3 regions of the Gynuella sp. genome follow, and region 1 is predicted to be linked to each of the others. Evidence: predicted binding sites of a transcription regulator. Region 1 holds the regulator's gene; each other region holds the start of a gene.
The links. The regulator FliA, encoded in region 1, starts transcription of late flagellar genes. The targets are predictions, from matches to a motif close to CTAAAGTTNNNNNNNNNNCNGCCGATA.

Region 1 (3,288 bases):
GAAGATGTTTTACAGCGTTACAGTCGGACTAAAAAGCTTATTTTGATCGATACATGCGGTAGTCGGGAAGGGACCGAATACTTTCTCGATTCGCTGGTTGAGGGGACAATGTCTTCGAAGGTACGGAATATTCTTGTTATCCCATCCACAACAACCATGGAGGTAATTCAGGATTATATGGATCGTTTCAGCCGGTATCCGTTTTACGCCAGTGTACTTACCAAGGTTGATGAAAGTTGCCGCTTAGGTCCAGCGCTCAGTCTGATTATGGAGAAACAATTGCCCATGGCTTACTGGACCGATGGTCAGAATATTCCTGAAGACATTCATGTTGCCCGGGGACATCATATTGTCAGCCGGGCGATTACCAGTTGGCGTAAACGTTATGAACAAAAACCGGATGCCTATAGCCGCAATGCGGAACAACATCTGATGGTGAACTGATGGGTAACCCTTATTCAACAAATTTGACCTATACTGACAGAACTGCATTTCGGAGCTTAGAGGTAATGAAAGAACCTGTACAGGTGATTGCCGTGACGGGCGGAAAAGGTGGCGTTGGTAAAAGCAACGTCTCGGTTAATCTGGCGATCGGGCTGGCAGAGCTTGGCAAAAGAGTCGTCATTCTGGATGCTGACCTGGGCCTGGCCAATATTGATATTCTTTTGGGCCTGCCTTCCGGAAAAAATATAGAAGATGTTTTGGAAGGGCGTTGTGACTTGCTTGATGTCATGGTTGATGGGCCTCTGGGAATTAAAATCATACCAGCCTCTTCTGGAGCCGGCCGAATGGCTAATCTTGGAGAAATGGAACATGCAGGTATCATTAATGCTTTCAGCGATATGGCGGTAAATATCGATGTATTGATTGTCGATACTGCTGCCGGTATATCCAAAACAGTGACCAGTTTTGTGGGAGCTGCGCAGGAAACAATTTGTGTTGTCTGTGACGAACCGACCTCTGTGACGGATGCTTATGCGTTAATTAAACTGCTGCATCGCGACTGTAATATTGATCGCTTTAAAATTTTGGCGAACATGGTTCGTACCCCTCAGGAAGGGCAGCAGCTGTATAACAAACTGTTTAAAGTAACAGAGCGATTCCTGGATGCGCATTTGCAGTTTGTTGGCTCAGTACCGTTTGACGAACATGTTCGTAAAGCTGTGCAGCGTCAAAAAGCAGTGTGCGAGTTATATCCTCGAAGCAAGGCGGCTCTGGCATATCGGGCATTGGCTAACAAAGTGGTAAACTGGCCTTTGCCGCAAAACCCTCGTGGTAATCTGGAGTTCTTCGTCGAACGGTTGATTGCGGGAGTTTCTTGATTTTGACTGTCATTACCTATGGTCCGGCCATGTACGAAACGGCACATCAAAGTTTAGAGCAGTTGGTGACTGAGCATGCCAGTCTGGTGAAGCGAATCGCTCATCATCTGAAAGCCAGGCTGCCGGAAAGTGTTCAGGTCGAAGACTTGATTCAGAGTGGCATGCTGGGTCTGTTTGAGGCGGCCAGAAACTATGATCGCAGCAAGGGCGCGACATTCGAGACCTATGCGGGTATTCGTATTCGTGGTTCCATGCTGGACGAAGTTCGTAAAGGAGACTGGGTTCCCAGAAGTGTCCATCGCAATTCGCGCAGAATTTCGGAGGCTATTCATAACATCGAAGGGCGCGTAGGTCGGGACGCATCGGACCAGGAAATTGCAGAAGAACTGGGTGTGGGTTTGAATGAATACTATTCGTTACTTCAGGACACTCAGGGATCAAAGCTATTCAGCTATGAAGATCTGTTGGATCAGAACCAACCAGCCGAAACCGGTTATGAACATTCACCTCAGCCCCTCCAAAATTCTGGAACGCCGGATTCACAGGTCGAACAACATCTGATGCGCAGTCATCTGATTGAGGCGATTAAAAGCCTTCCGGAGCGGGAACAGCTGGTGCTGTCGCTGTATTATGATGAAGAGCTGAACCTCAAAGAAATTGGTGAAGTGTTAGGGGTTAGCGAGTCCCGTGTCAGTCAGATTCATTCTCAGGCAGCTAATCGTTTGAAAGCGAGGTTGCGGGGATGGATCGGTTGAGTGATTGCAATTGAGTTGCACTTGAAAGAGGGAGTGAGCCTTGCCCCGAAAAAGTGTTTTATAGATGGGATGTTTTTGAGTCCTACCTCTTATTTTATCTACCATCCATCCCATGAATGAACAGCCGAAAGAATATCTTTGACGATGAAATCCGGCACAAACCATAGGGCACCGGATTTCATCGTTCACTAAAAAACCATTGCCTTAATTACAAAGGCCCGTAGGCGGATTCAAGTAAATCCCTTAAGTTAATCATTCTGCTGGTTTTTGGCGCGTTGCTGTCATCCATATAGGTAATGGTGATCATATTTGTGTCCGATTCAGGTTCTGCTGTCAGAGCAATTGCCTGAGTGAACGCTGTAACATTGATGTCATAGTTATTGACGATCAGCACTTTTTCGCCATGTCCAAGCCAGTTTGCCTTAATAGCAACGCCGTATTGCATGCCCTGGTTAGGATTGTTTATAGCCATCGGTTGTTTCAGTAGCCGTAACCGCAATGTCTTATGATCAAATTGAGTTGTATACGTATCGGCCACTGAGTTTGGCGTCACGTTGACCGCATGGATGGAACCTTCTGATAACGGCAAATTTTCCATATGGCCGGAAGAATTAGCGGAATCATATTTTTCAAATGTCTTGGCATAGATGGCATATTTGAAGTCCATTTCAGGATCTACAAGTGAACCTTGTGGGCATACTACAACCTCGACTTCTCTGAACAACCACTGATTTTTAACACTGCCCACGAATACATTGTCAGATCCTGAGTTGCAGTTTGGGTAGTACGTTCCGGTAGTGTCTTTTGAGAGTTTTGAGACTCTGAGTGATGGGGTGTTGGCAAATTCCAGCGTAAATTGTTCCAGTTGAGCAACCGGCATGTCCATTGATTCGACCACGTTAACCGAACCATCAGTCACGTTGTCCAGTAGGAGGTTTGGAATCGGTGTGTTCTGTGTATTGCTGTAGCTGTCTGTAACATCGAATTTGTGAACGACGGTATTGTTTGCTGCGGCGACAGAAAATTGGGCTGTCAGTGTAATTGAGAACAGTAATCCTGTTTTTATAAATGATTTCATGGTTTTCCTTTTTCGTCAGTTAAAAGTCTCTTACAAAGACTTGGCCGCCAGATACTTCCTTTAGAACCGGGCCTCTGCCGATGAATGGCCCTTGGCCACAGCGGCATCACATAATGATTTTCTTCGGGGATAA
Region 2 (3,288 bases), on a different contig from region 1:
TCGATGAACCTGGCCGATCCTGAGACGTTTCAGCGAGAGGCTAATGTCGGAGTCTGGATCGATCTGATGGTTCGGGTTGAAGGGCCGACTGCTGAAATTCTACGCGGCGTGTTTTTGATGGACTGGGAGATGGAAACCGGGCAAAAACCCAGTGCAAGCTTGCGCTATCCAAGTTTTGAGCACAGAGAAAAGCCTAGCATTCCGATTCAGGTGGTGCCTTCCGGTCCGGCTCTGGCCAAGGATAATCTGATTCACCTGTTGCTGACGGCCATCTATCAGGCCCGGAAACGGATTATAATCACTACACCTTATTTTGTGCCGGATGATGCCCTGATACTGGCGCTGAAAGCGGCAGCATTACGGGGACTGGAAGTGACTATTTATCTGCCGTTCCGTAATAACTCGTTTCTGGCAAAACATGCGGGTCGTTCGTTTTTTGAAGAACTGTTGCATGATGGTGTGATTATTCGTCGTTTTACCGGGGGGTTATTACATACAAAATGCGTGCTGATTGATGACGACATCGCACTGGTAGGGTCGGTCAATCTGGATATGCGGAGTATTTGGTTGAACTTTGAGTTGACGCTCGTAGTCAACGATCTTGAAACCACCCAAAAATTATACCGGGTGGTTGCTGATTACCATCAAAAAAGCCAGCCTATCAGCTTTCAGCAGTGGTCCAGTCGTCCTTATTATCGCAAAGTGATTGAGCACTTGGCGCGGCTGATGAGTCCATTACTGTAGTCAGGCTTAATTTAATTGATGAGATTCAAAATAGTCGGCCATAAAATCCACAAACGCCCGACTTTTAGCTGATAGATAGCGGTTTTCAGGATAGACCACATGAATGGTTCTGGTTGGGAACACAACCTCAGGTAGTACGCGTACTACTTTGCCATTCTCCAGGTGAGGCTTAAGCAAATACAGGGGTAATGCTGCAATACCCATATCATTTAACATCGCTTCGCACATGGTATCGAGATCATTCACTGTAAACCGTCGCTCTTTATTCTGTAGCCCGGCTTCTTTGATGAAGCGTTTAATCCATCGGGGCTCCGCATAATCGATCCCAGAAACCATCAGTACGTGAAAATTATTTAAATCATTCAGGTCTTTTGGGTGTCCATGTTCACTCAGATAATCCTGGGTGGCGCATAAGATCACTTTCTGCTTGGCGACCGGGCGGGCTACTAGCCGGGAATCCTGTAACGAGCCGAGGTGAATGGCCAAATCAATGCCTTCGCGTACCAGATCGAGATTCTTGTCTGCCAGTATCAATTCAAAATTCACTTCAGGATATTGCTTCAGAAATGCTGAGAATATTTTCATCAACAGGGAACGGCCAAATGTCGGAGTGGCAGTAATTTTAAGAGTGCCCCGAGGGGAGGTCTCCAGATCCCTGACCATATGTTCCGCTTCTTCAAGATCTTCCATGATGCGGTTACAGCGGTTAAAAAACAGTTGCCCCGCTTCTGTTGGACTGACAGAGCGTGTCGTCCGGTTTAACAGTCGAACCCCCAGGCGATCTTCAAGCAGGGAAATTTGTTTGGAAACTGCGGATGGTGTCAGTCCCAGCGAATGTGCGGCGTTGGTGAAGTTATTGGCTTTAACAACGGTGGTAAAAATAACTAATGAGTCGAGCCTAGCCATACATCAATCCTGAATTTTTTTCATGATTTTTATAATAACGGAGTGATTAGATTGTTGGTGCCAGATAATAAGCCCTTTTACCAAATAAATCGATAATACAGTTGTGAAAAAAAAGATTTAAGTTGTCTGCGTATTGGCCGATGCAGAGGAAATACCCATAAACTTACTGCACAGGACGGGTCCGCTATGGTTTCTCAAGTCAGTTGGCAACAGCAGTATACGCAGTATCACTATTCTCAACGCAGTGCTCAAAGTACCCAACATGAAGCTTCCAGCACAGCGCCCGGCAGCCAGGCACAGGCTGCATCAGAAACTTCCGAGACAAACAGTGCACAATCTATTTTTGATGTAGATGCCGTCGTTAAAAATGTCATGAGTTTCGTCAACGCCCGTATCGCTCAGGAATCTGATCCTGAAAAACGTGATCAGTTGGTTGCTCAAGCCAGAAGTGGAGTAGAGCAGGGGTTTTCTGAGGCACGCGATATTCTGAAAAACTATGGCAAGTTGGATGATGCCATGGCCGGGAATATCGACGCTGCAGAAAGCCATATTTATGATGCGCTAGATCAGTGGTCTTCGAATGAAGACGATATCAGTTCGGCCGTTGGCCAACAGGTGACAGATGCGGTCACAGGTAGCGATGGTGGACGTTCGAATGAGAGCCGTGTTACATCTTCCCAATATACAAGTGCCTATGATGAGCTTCGAGCCAACAAGCAGCAGTTGTCACTGAGCCTGACTACGCGGGATGGTGATCAGGTCACGATTGGTTACAGTGGATTGAATGCCCAATATGGTTCGCTGTCTTCTTCAAGCTCTGGAAGCAGTGTTTCCTGGTCCAGCGTTAGCGGATCGCAGTTTTACCTGGATATTCAGGGTGATCTGGATGAAGAGGAAATGAATGCTATATCCAGCTTGCTGCAGGATGTTGATGCATTGGCTTCGGAATTCTTCGATGGTGATGTCGAGACTGCTTTCCAGATGGCTCAGGCGTTGGAAATTGACCCATCAGAGTTGAGTTCGATGAATCTTTCATTGCGGGAAACGGAGACCTATGCCAGCCGGTTGTACCAGGATAATTCCGGCGAGCAGTCCAGCACACTGCCCAGGGGACTTGAGCCGTTGCGCAACTATGCCCAGCACTTGGTAGAAACCGCCCAAAAAATGCAGCAGCAAACGAGCCTGCATTCTGCTGATTTCCTCGACTTGTTGAACCTTCACCCCGATGCCACTGAATTGCAGCGAGGTATCAACCAATCGCTGTTGGATGGCGCGTCACAAGCCTGATTCAGCACCAAAACGCCGATATGGAGATGCATTTCATATCGGTCAGTCTGATTTCCTCTTTGACCTTCTCGCTCAAATACCTATCATGGCGGCCGATTCAAGCGACAAAGACCTCATATGAATACCTTGTTTTTGTATACCACTGAAGGCTGTCATCTATGTGAGGAGGCAGAAAAAATTCTCCAGCCTCTCGCACTCGAGTTTCATTTTAAAATTGAAAAAGTAGAGATCGCTGACGACGGCTACCTTGTTGATATCTACGGGACCCGGATTCCTGTCATCAAAATGGGCACTGAAAAAGATGATCTGGGCTGGCCATTTGATCACCATGATGTGATTGAATACTTGACG
Region 3 (3,288 bases), on a different contig from region 1:
AGGTTCCGTCAGGTTTAACGTATGCACCTTGCAGGTTACCCGCATCAGCGGTTGTACCACCGATGGATACAGCTTCACCACTGTAGTTGTGTACAGTCAGAACAACACCATCTCCAGCAGAGTTCAATTCAGCACTGACTTCCAGTCCGATTGAGCTGTAATCTGTTGAGTTGATCGAATCTGCCAATTCTGCCAATCCATTACCGGATGCAACATCACCGACAACCGCCGAAACAGTGGTAGCCGTTGTTTCTGTCTCCAGATCAAAGGTATCGCCCTGAGCCAGGTTACCAGCACTCATGCTCAGTTCGACCGTAAACTCTTCATAGGCAACTACATCAGTAACACCATCAGCCGCCAACTGAGTATTCAATTCATCAGTTACCTCACCCAAGCTCAGCGCCGCAGCGGAAGTAACACCGCTGGAAACCTCTGAGCCATCAACTGAGAAAGAGAACGCAGTTACGGCAGCTGCATCGTTGGTGGCTGCTGCCGCGATACGATCAGCATCCAGAATCTGAGTAGCAGAAGCGGTGACCTCAAGCGCCGTTTCCGAATAGCTTACGGCCTGCTTGTTGGATACCAAAGCTGCCGTTGAGCTGGTATATGTTCCGGCGACCAATCCGGCATTTGCCAGGTCACCGCGACCAGTATCGTTACCACCTTCAATAACAATTTCGTCAGTACCGGCATTTGCGATTAAGGTATAACCACCTTCATAAGTACCCGCTGATGCCTGGGCAGCATTGTTTGTGACCGATGCGGTGCTGGTGGTAAATGAGTTTGCAGCTGCACCAGTATCGAGTGAGTTGTATTGGCCACCGACGGCCAAGCCGGTCGCAGCAGCAATTTCATTCAGGGTGTAGTTAGAAGAACCAGCTGTTTCGACAAAAGAGCTGCCAGCCGTATTGGTCAGGTTGTCAAAACCAAGAGTAATGTTACGTCCATCTTCAGCAGTCAGGGTAACACCACCAGAATCAGATCCGGAATCTGAAGCAACGATACCAGTCTGCTCGGATACAGCATTAATAGCTTCAACCACTGAGGCACGGGAGGAAGAGGCATCGTTAGTGGTTTGAATGTCGATTTCGACGCCATTCAGGGAGATGGTACCACTCATGGCCGTAGCGGTCATTGAGGTACCAGCCACCTCATTTTCATTTACTACAGCACTGACACCGGTCTGTTCAGAAACATCATTAATTGCTGCCACTTTAGAGATTGCACTGGCGGCTTTATTGTAAGTGGAGGATTCATCATCAGATGCGCTACTGGCGGAAACAGCCACGCCATTGATCGTCAGGTCACCATTGGAAATGGCATTGGAGCTGCCAATCGCAGAAACACCAGCTGTGGCTGATGAACCTAGTTTTCCGGCGGTTAATTCAGAAATATTTACATCGATGGTATCACCGGCATTGGCACCAATCTGGAAAACCCCGGAGAATGTTCCATCCAACAGGTTACGACCGTTAAATGTGGTTTCTTCTGCAGTACGGGAAATCTCCTCTACCAACTGCTCTACCTCGGCCTGCAGAGCCACCCGGTCATCTTCAGAGTTAGTCGCATTGGAAGACTGAACTGCCAGTTCCCGAATACGCTGCAGGTTTTCAGTCATGGCACCCAGTGCACCTTCTGCAGTCTGGGCCAGAGAAACACCGTCACCGGCGTTGGAGATTGCAACACCAAGACCACTGATCTGGGAGTCAAACTTGGTGGAAATCGCAAGACCTGCCGCGTCGTCTTTGGCGCTGTTAATACGCAGACCGGAAGACAACCGTTGCAGAGCCGTTTGGTTAGCACTTTGCGAAGTATTCAAGTTGCGCTGTGCTGTCAAAGAAGCAATGTTGGTATTAATAATTTGAGGCATGATTTACATCTCCTTCGTTGTTTAGCACAGCGGCGGTATTGCCGTTGTTGCCAACGATGTTGTTCATTCACAATGGTGTTAGCGGCGGTTGGAGATGTTTCTTTTATATGAAATTGTTATTTTAAAGTCATTTAATATTCTTTTATCACAAACCGGTTGTCTAAAATGAAGAATACACGGTTAAAACATCTAAACTGATGGAATGGCGATTGCTCCAACAAGATGATCCGTCAAAATAGCGGCAACAATTTGCCTTGTCTTTTACAAGTGGTTACAAATTTATGAATACAGAGACACTTCCTAAGAAAATCCAGCGGGACTGGCAGAGCATTCGTCGAATGACAGATGAGATCGATCAACTATTTGCAGCAGACGATATTCAGGGACTGCTAGAGTGCAGCCAAAAAAGGCAGCAGAAAATTGAGGATTTTTTTTCCTTCATTGAGATAAGCGCTTCGACAAGCCGCAATCAAATTCGTAGCCATATTGCCGATGACATCGACTATATCCGCGAACAGCACAGCAAAATACGGCAGGTATTGGAGCAAAAACAGGAAATGCTGCTGAAGGAACAAAATCAGCTCAAAGTGCGCGCGAATGCACTCAAAGCCTATGGGGCTGAAGAATAATCATTACTGGTTGATGCCAGCTAAAACACGATTATTTTAGTGACGACTCGTAACAGGTGAGCCAGTTTCTTAAGAGGGATCCAGAAGGGGTTGGCAACTTTGCCGTCTCGCAAATGTAGTATCAGAATGAGATCTTCACTGATATGCACGGCACCCGTCATCGCTTGGCCGTCATTCCAGAATCCCCTGAAATCGAAAAAAGCCTGACCGATTTGGAAGATCAGGCTTTCTGATTCAATTAAAACCTATTTTTCCAATGCTGCACGGGCATCCAAAAACTCGTAACCGAGGACATCGGCAACGGCTTTAAAGGTAACCTTACCTGCGTGCACATTCAGACCATTAAGCAGATGCACGTCATCGAGCAACGCCTGTTTCGCCCCTTTGTTTGCCAAAGCCACAGCAAACGGCAGAGTTGCATTGGTCAGCGCCATGGTTGAGGTGCGCGCAACGCCACCCGGCATATTGGCCACACAATAGTGAACAACCCCGTCTACCACATAAGTAGGCTCCTGATGGGTTGTCGCTTTAGATGTTTCGAAACATCCACCCTGATCGATGGCTACATCCACAACAACGGCACCCTTCTTCATTTTAGCGATGATGTCTCTGGTTAACAGCTTTGGCGCAGCCGCTCCCGGAATCAGAACGGCACCAACGACCAGATCCGCTTCCAATGCATATTGCTCTATCGCATCCGCAGTTGAATACACACAGCGCAGACGACCATCGAACTCGCTGTCCAACTCACGCAAACGTGGCAGAGAGCGATCCAGGATTGTCACGTCA

Region 2: ACQY6I_RS08010 (DUF5610 domain-containing protein) is a predicted target of FliA. The motif match lies at 1,767-1,793, and genes of this name have one in related genera.
Region 3: ACQY6I_RS24280 (flagellin) is a predicted target of FliA. The motif match lies at 1,950-1,976, and genes of this name have one in related genera.

What each region holds. Positions count from the first base shown of each region.
Region 1 covers NZ_JBNKSF010000014.1:149,163-152,450, reverse strand. Annotated here, with positions in the region: gene flhF (flagellar biosynthesis protein FlhF) at 1-444, shown strand, start outside; gene ACQY6I_RS05575 (MinD/ParA family ATP-binding protein) at 510-1,322, shown strand; gene ACQY6I_RS05570 (RNA polymerase sigma factor FliA) at 1,352-2,077, shown strand; gene ACQY6I_RS05565 (hypothetical protein) at 2,286-3,155, opposite strand.
Region 2 covers NZ_JBNKSF010000019.1:187,375-190,662, reverse strand. Annotated here, with positions in the region: gene cls (cardiolipin synthase) at 1-744, shown strand, start outside; gene ACQY6I_RS08015 (LysR family transcriptional regulator) at 751-1,650, opposite strand; gene ACQY6I_RS08010 (DUF5610 domain-containing protein) at 1,837-2,937, shown strand; gene ACQY6I_RS08005 (glutaredoxin family protein) at 3,055-3,288, shown strand, end outside.
Region 3 covers NZ_JBNKSF010000062.1:15,504-18,791, forward strand. Annotated here, with positions in the region: gene ACQY6I_RS24280 (flagellin) at 1-1,870, opposite strand, end outside; gene ACQY6I_RS24285 (hypothetical protein) at 2,152-2,499, shown strand; gene ald (alanine dehydrogenase) at 2,745-3,288, opposite strand, start outside.